2 regions of the Bacillus sp. NEB1478 genome follow, and region 2 is predicted to be linked to the other one. Evidence: predicted binding sites of a transcription regulator. Region 2 holds the regulator's gene; the other holds the start of a gene.
The links. Region 2 encodes Rex, which represses fermentation and respiration genes when NADH is low (regulators of the CRP and FNR family bind a similar motif). Its sites were predicted from a motif close to TTGTGAAATATTTCACAA; they were not measured.
Positions count from the first base shown of each region.

Region 1: a site for Rex is predicted at 2,658-2,675, ahead of qoxA (cytochrome aa3 quinol oxidase subunit II). Genes of this name have one in related genera too.

Region 1 is NZ_CP134049.1:3,471,149-3,475,185, forward strand. It holds gene qoxB (cytochrome aa3 quinol oxidase subunit I) at 1-1,587, opposite strand, end outside; gene qoxA (cytochrome aa3 quinol oxidase subunit II) at 1,621-2,574, opposite strand; gene RGB74_RS17665 (L-cystine transporter) at 3,220-4,037, opposite strand, start outside.
Region 2 is NZ_CP134049.1:3,676,522-3,680,558, reverse strand. It holds gene RGB74_RS18615 (ABC-F family ATP-binding cassette domain-containing protein) at 1-970, opposite strand, end outside; gene moaC (cyclic pyranopterin monophosphate synthase MoaC) at 1,161-1,664, shown strand; gene RGB74_RS18605 (redox-sensing transcriptional repressor Rex) at 1,710-2,345, shown strand; gene tatA (twin-arginine translocase TatA/TatE family subunit) at 2,373-2,552, shown strand; gene tatC (twin-arginine translocase subunit TatC) at 2,565-3,347, shown strand; gene RGB74_RS18590 (hypothetical protein) at 3,415-3,540, opposite strand; gene RGB74_RS18585 (YdiK family protein) at 3,898-4,037, opposite strand, start outside.

The DNA of each region.
Region 1 (4,037 bases), 210 kb from region 2:
GCCATTCCAAGCATCGCCTGTTAATTCGCGTGTCGCATAACGGAAGCTGTAGTACATGTTGTATACAAGAACCAAGAATGCAACACCCATCAAGAAACCACCAATTGTAGAAACCATGTTCAATGGCCCCCAGCCAGATGCTTCACTGTATGTGTACACACGTCTAGGCATTCCATCAAAACCAAGAAAGTATTGTGGCAAGAAACATACGTTAAATCCAATTGCGAATAACCAGAATACCCATTTACCAATTCGCTCATTTAACTTGTAGCCAAACATTTTCGGATACCAGTACACAAGACCTGCAAAGCATCCAAATACCGTTCCAGCAATCAACACATGGTGGAAGTGTGCAACTAGGAAATATGTGTTGTGATACTGATAGTCAGCAGCTGCCATAGAAAGCATGACACCCGTAATACCACCCACAACAAAGTTTACGATAAATCCTAGTGCCCAAAGCATCGGGGTAGTAAATTCTATTTTTCCTTTATACATCGTAAAGAGCCAGTTAAATATCTTAACCCCGGTAGGTATTCCGATCGCCATTGTCGTAACGGAGAATACAGAGTTAACAAGTGCTCCTGAGCCCATTGTGAAGAAGTGATGGACCCATACTAAGAAACTGTATCCAGCGATTAGAAGCATGGACCAGACCATAGCTTTATAACCAAACAACGTTTTTTTAGAAAAAGTAGAAATGATTTCTGAAAAAACACCGAACGCCGGTAATATAACGATATATACTTCCGGGTGACCCCATAACCAGAAAAGGTTCGCCCAAAGCATATCCATCCCTGCACCTTGCAGCGTAAAGAAATGACTCCCGAATAAACGGTCAAACGTCATTAATGCTAATGCTACAGTAAGAATAGGGAAAGCGAAAATGATAATAATCGTCGTCATAAGCGCTGACCAAGTAAACATCGGCATGCGGAACAACGTCATACCAGGTGCACGCATTTTAAGAATCGTAACAAGGAAGTTAATCCCGGTTAGCAGCGTACCAATACCTGAAATCTGAAGCCCTAGCAAGTAATAGTTCTGGCCAGGTCCTGGACTTAATGCGTTACTTGCAAGAGGCATGTAACTTGTCCATCCTGCTGAAGGTGATCCACCTATAACAAACGAGATGTTAAACAGCATTGCACCGATAAAAAATGTCCAAAAACTTACTGCGTTTAAGTAAGGAAATGCAACGTCTCGAGCACCAATCTGCAATGGTACAACCACGTTGATCAAACCTATTACGAACGGCATCGCCATAAAGAGAATCATGATCGTTCCGTGTGTTGTGAAAATTTCATTGTAATGCTGTGAATCAAGGAATTTCGAATCCGGTACAGCCAGCTGTGTACGCATTAATAAGGCGTCAACCCCACCGCGGAACAGCATTAGTACAGCTGAAACGATATACATAATCCCTAGTTTTTTATGGTCAACGGTTGTTAGCCATTCTGTCCACAGCCAACCCCATTTTTTAAAATATGTTAAATAGAACAAGATTCCCGCTGCTGTTAATGCGATTGAAACGTCGGCACCGTAAATCAGCGGATCTCCTGTTACAAAAAATTCATCCCATTTCATTATTAATTGCCTCCTCTGCTACTGGGCATGAGATTATTCATGAGACTCTGACTCTTCAAGCTTCTTTTTTTGTTCTTTAGCTTCTCTAGAGTGAGGAACTTTTGGCTCATAGCCTAATCGTTCACGTGTTTTTAAAGCATAATCTTGTATTTCGGCATGGTTAACCCAACCTAAATGAGTTGAAGAAAACGTCATTTGTTTTGTATGGCCCGGAAGCAACAATTTATCATACTGATCTTTCGTTAACTTCGGAGCTTTATTTTTTGTTTCTGTTGCCCATTTATCGAAAGCGCTTTCTGATACGGATTTCACATCAAATGTTTGGTTTGTGAACCCTTCCCCCGTAAAGTTAGAGTTTCTTCCTTCATACGTTCCCTGTTCATCCGCTAGTAGATATAACTTCGTTTCCATACCTGCCATCGCATACTTTTGACCCCCTAATTGAGGGACCCAAAACGATGCCATAGAGTCAGCCGAAGTTAATTTAAATAAAATAGGACGATCTTCTGGGATGTGAATGTAGTTAACTGTTTCAATCCCTTGCTCCGGATAGGTAAAAATCCATTTCCAATCTACAGCTGTCGCGTGAATCACTAAAGGTTCCTTTTTCGAGTCAGCCTTTTCTTTAGCAGCAATCGGAGCCTCTTCTAAAGAATAATTTAATTTTATCGTTGGAATTGCGAGTGCAATTATAATAATAATCGGAATGATCCACCAGATCGTTTCAAGCAAATGACTTCCTTCATTATCTGGATCATAGCCTTTATGATTTTTGTGGTCGCGGTATTTATAAACAATAAAAGTAAACAATGCATATACAACAACTAGAATGAATGCCATGAATCCAATCGAATACATGATCAGTTCTTTCTGTTGTTGACCCACAGGTCCTTTAGGATCTAGAACTACCATATCGCTGCAGCCGCTAAGCATAACTACAGCAAGCATCAACCCGAATGTCAAAAACGGCTTTAACCGTTGCATCACCAGGTCCACCTTCCTTTCTCTATTTAAAACATCTTTTTTAACTAAATGATATCTAGCTTCTATTATGGAGCAGATTTCTAACATTGTGAAGTATATCACAATGTCTTTCGCAGACCAAACAAAAACTAATAACCCTGCCACTATAGTATCAAAACGTCCAAAAAAGTAACCTCAAAAAACAGAAGTGTCACAAGTATTTCAAATAAAGCTCACAACTTTATCACACTTTCGTCAAACAATGTTCACTAATTTGGAAAACCCTTCATCTGTTGGAAAACAGACTCTTCTTAGAATGACTCAGTTTTATAATTTTTACCCTAATTTTTATTGCTTCACACATGAAAGATCTATTAATCGAAACAAAAATGACAAAAAAGACTCAAAATGATGCTCTTCTAGAGCAATTTTGAGTCTTCCTTCATTTTTAGGAATGCTAGGTTGCGGAAATATTCTTTAAAAAACCCGTTGAAATATGAAAAAGAATTTTTTAGTGCGAATAAATTAGAATTCTCCTTTGGGTAAATCCCCAATATCAGCAAGGGAAATAAATTGTATGGGGTCAGTCCCCAACCCTCAACTAACACACCACACAAAGAACGGTCTCACCGACAATCGGTGAGACCGTTCTTATCTATTTGGATTTCATTAAGCACTTACATCCACTTGGTTTCCACTATCATTGTACGCTTCCGAATCTAGCTGTTTATTAATTTTACTAGTCAATATTCCTGTTGTCATTGCACCGCTGACATTCAGCGCCGTACGTCCCATGTCGATCAACGGTTCAACCGAGATCAACAAACCTGCTAATGCTATTGGAAGATCCATCGCTGACAATACAAGTATCGCAGCAAATGTTGCTCCGCCTCCTACCCCCGCTACACCAAAAGAGCTAAGAGCTACAATCAGAACCAGTGTTAATAAGAAGGATGGCGTTAATGGATCAATGCCAACTGTCGGCGCGATCATTACCGCGAGCATGGCAGGATATATTCCCGCGCATCCATTTTGTCCGATTGATAAACCGAATGATCCAGCAAAATTCGCAATTCCATCAGGTACACCCATGCTTTTTTGCGTTTGAATATTTAAAGGAAGCGCCCCTGCACTCGTTCGTGAAGTGAAAGAGAACGAAAGTACCGGAAAAGCTTTTTTCATATATGTTACTGGACTCAAACCTGCCAACATCAACAGCAGCAAGTGGATGGCAAACATAATCAGTAAGGCAACATACGAAGCAACAACGAACTTACCGAGTTTTACTATAGCATCCATATCACTCAGAGCTACCGTTTTTGTCATTAAGGCAAGAATTCCGTATGGCGTTAAGCGAAGAACTAACGTCACAACACGCATAATGACGGAATAGAAAGCATCCACAATTTTTGCAAAAGTCTCAGCATGCTCTTCCTGCTTACTCTTCACACCAAGATAAGCAACACCTATAAAAGCTGCAAAAATGA
Region 2 (4,037 bases):
TTTCGATGCCAAAAGAGAAGGCAGCGGATTTCTCAGCACCGGCTGGGCGATCCAGCAGCTCCATTTTATCTAGCTGTTTACGGCGGCTCTGTGCCCGTTTTGTAGTAGAAGCTCTCACGATGTTTTTTTGGATAAAGTCTTCCAATTTAGCGACTTGATCCTGCTGTTTCTCATATTCTTTCATTTCTTGAGCAAAACGTTCTGCTTTCAGTTCAAGGTAGCGAGAATAGTTACCAACATAGCGCACGGAACGTCTTCTGGAAATCTCATAAACCGTCGTTACGATTTTATCCAGAAAGTAGCGGTCATGCGAAACGATTAAGATGCCGCCTGGATAACCTTGCAGGTATTGCTCAAGCCACGTTAACGTCTTAATGTCCAAGTGATTTGTAGGCTCGTCAAGAATTAATAGATCGGGCTTAGTTAAAAGAAGCTTAGCAAGTGCCAGTCTCGTTTTTTGCCCGCCGCTTAATGTGTTGATTCTTGTATCTCTATCAAAATCAGCGAATTGAAACCCATGAAGAACGGTCCGGATTTCAGCTTCGTATTGATAGCCGCCCTCGTCTTTAAATTGCACTTGCAGCTCGTCGTAATCTTTTAAAAGACGCTCATATTCTGCGGCGTTTTCTATGACACTCGGATCTCCCATTCGGGCTTCCATATCACGGAGGCGTTTTTCTTTCTTACGGAGGTCTTCGAAAACAGACAGCATCTCATTCCAGATCGACTGGTCTGAATCGAGTCCTGCATCTTGCGCTAAATAGCCCGTCTTCACATCTTTCGGAATCATGACATGGCCGGAATCATAGGAATACTCACCGGTAATGACACGCAGAAGGGTGGATTTCCCCGCACCGTTTCTGCCGACGAGTGCAATTCGTTCTCCCGTTTGAACTTCTAATTTTATATTTGATAGAATAGCTTCAGCGCCAAATGATTTCGTGACGTCTTGAACTTGTAAAATTATCATGTGTATTCACCTCTATGAAAAAAGGGTGATTTTCTTTTCTTAAATCAATTCCCTAGTCTTATTAGTAGTTTAGCGCAGTTTGGGGAATATCGCCAACTGCGGCAATGTTCAACATTTTGCAATAATTACAAGTAAAATATTAACGACAATAAAAGCGGTTTCGTGTATATTCAACTTGAGGAGGGTTTATATGAAAGAGTTAACCCATTTTAACGAAGAAGGCCGTGCCAGAATGGTAGATATTTCGGACAAAGAAACGTCCCACAGAACAGCCGCAGCCGTAAGCGGGATAACTGTCTCAAAAGAAGTCTTCCTTAAAATAAAAGATAACGGATTTAAAAAAGGGGATGTTCTTGCAGTTGCCCAAATTGCAGGCATCATGGCTGCGAAAAAAACGTCTGACTGGATTCCAATGTGCCATCCGCTTTCATTAACGGGGGTTGATCTATCCTTTCATTGGGACGAGGAATCAGATGACAGCTATAAACTAAATATAAAAGCAGAAGTCAAAACAAAGGGAAGTACCGGAGTGGAGATGGAAGCGTTAACGGCGGCATCTGCAGCAGCATTGACGATTTACGATATGTGCAAAGCCGCAGATAAAGGGATGGTAATTGGCCCTACATATCTCCTAACAAAAACAGGAGGTAAGAATGGTGATTTTGAACGTTCTTCTAGCCCTGGCAAAATATGATACAATAGAGTTGGCAAAGCTTTCTACACATGGAGGGCTCAATATATGAATCAAGATCAATTAAAAATACCACACGCTACAGCTAAACGATTGCCATTGTATTACCGGTTTTTGAAGAACTTGTCCTCTTCAGGAAAGCAAAGGGTGTCCTCTGCTGAGTTAAGTGAAGCAGTAAAAGTAGATTCAGCTACGATCCGCAGAGACTTTTCGTACTTTGGTGCGTTAGGCAAAAAGGGTTATGGCTACAATGTAAATTACTTGCTATCTTTTTTCAGCAAAACACTCAATCAGGATGAAACAACAACTGTCGGCTTGATTGGAGTAGGTAACTTAGGAACCGCGTTTTTACATTATAATTTTACAAAGAACAACAACACAAAAATAGAAGTTGCATTTGACATAGATCAATCCAAAATCGGCACTGAAATTGCGGGTGTCCCTGTATATCATATTGATGATATTGAAGATGAGCTTCAGAAGCGGGGCATCACCGTTGCGATCCTTACTGTACCAGTAGGATCTGCACAAACAATCGCTGATCAGCTCGAACGAGCAGGTGTAAAAGGCATCTTGAACTTTACCCCGGCACGCTTAACAGTAGCTTCGGATATACGTGTCCATCATATCGATTTAGCCGTTGAACTGCAGTCACTTGTTTATTTTATGAAGAATTACTCGTAATCAATTAAAAATAAAGGAGGTAGTCTTATGTTAGGACCAGGTAGCATCGCGTTAATCGTTGCTGGAGCCATCGTTGTATTCGGCCCTAAGAAATTACCTGAGTTAGGTAAAGCAACAGGTAAGGCGCTTCGTGAATTCAAAAACGCAACACAAGGCATCATGGATGATGACGATGATAAAAAGAAGCGCGACCAAGAAGATAAGTAAGGATGTTTTTGTATGACTGCTGAAAAAAATATGACGATATATGATCATCTCGGAGAGCTAAGAACCCGTATTATTTGGTCGTTCTTAGCTTTCATCATATTCCTTGTCGCTGGATTTTTCTTTGCGAAGCCGGTGATCGTATATCTGCAAAGTGATCCAATAGCAAAAGATATTCAGATGAACGCATTTCATTTAACCGATCCGTTGAATGTATATGTGTCTTTTGCCTTCTTTATCGGACTCGTGTTAGCAGCTCCGGTCGTATTGTACCAGCTTTGGGCCTTTATTAGTCCAGGTTTGTATGAAAACGAGAGAAGAGTCACACTCATGTATATTCCGATTTCGTTTTTTCTCTTTTTAGGAGGATTAGCATTTTCCTACTTCATTCTCTTTCCGTTAGTTGTAAGTTTCATGGGGAATGTCGCCACTTCACTAAGTGTTGAAGGAGAATATGGCATTCAGGAATACTTCTCGTTTTTGTTTAACATTACGATTCCGTTTGGTTTCCTGTTTCAATTTCCGGTTCTTATTATGTTTTTAACACGCCTTGGTATTGTAACTCCTGACTTTTTAAAGAAAATCAGGAAAATCGCGTATTTTGCAATTTTAATCGTTGCGGGTATGATCGCACCGCCAGAATTGATGTCACACTTAATGGTTACTCTACCATTGCTCATTTTGTATGAGATTAGTATATTGATCTCGAAAACCGCCTATAAAAAGAGAGTAAAAGCAGAAATGGAAGCCCTCGTTAAAGAACGAGAAGCGGAAATCGAATCTGCATACAACGAATAAAGATCCAGCTGACTCAAAATGTGGTTATTTGCCGCTCTGAGTCGGCTTTTTTGTTTTGATTTTATGGTTATGAGGTGTTAAAAAGTACAAAATGGTTGTTTTCGTATTCATAGTCGTTTTGAAAGAGTTGATTTCCGTTCCAGGTTGCTCGCTTTCCGCGGGGCAGACGGTGAGCCACATTCGTACGTTTCACTTTTAAGTGTCTCACCTGTCTAGCTGAAACGGTTAGCCCCTCGAGGTCAAAAGTTTAATGGTCCCGAAGACAAAAAGCGTCATCTTAGCCCATTTCCCTTTTGCTTGTCGGGGCTGACCAAACCGCTTCCGCTTTTCGGACTGCCAGCCTGTCCCGCAGGACAAGGAAAGCAACGGCCGCGATACATCGCACGAAGAAAATGTGAAGTTCATTTTCGAGGAGTCTCGCACCTTGCACTCCAATCAACTGTCTAAGTAGACAATAAAAAAGAATTAAAAAGCAACAATACTTTAGAAAACCACACACAAAAAAGAGCCTATTTCCCAAAATATAATTCAGGAACAGGCTCTTATCTATTTATTTCTTTCGTTTTCTCTTCAAATGACTGTTTAGTGCAAAGTAGCGAATGGCGTTTGCGAAATCGAATGTTGCAACGACCATCGTAATGATTGTCCAAATACTTGTCATTCCATATTCATTTGAATAATGGACAGCCA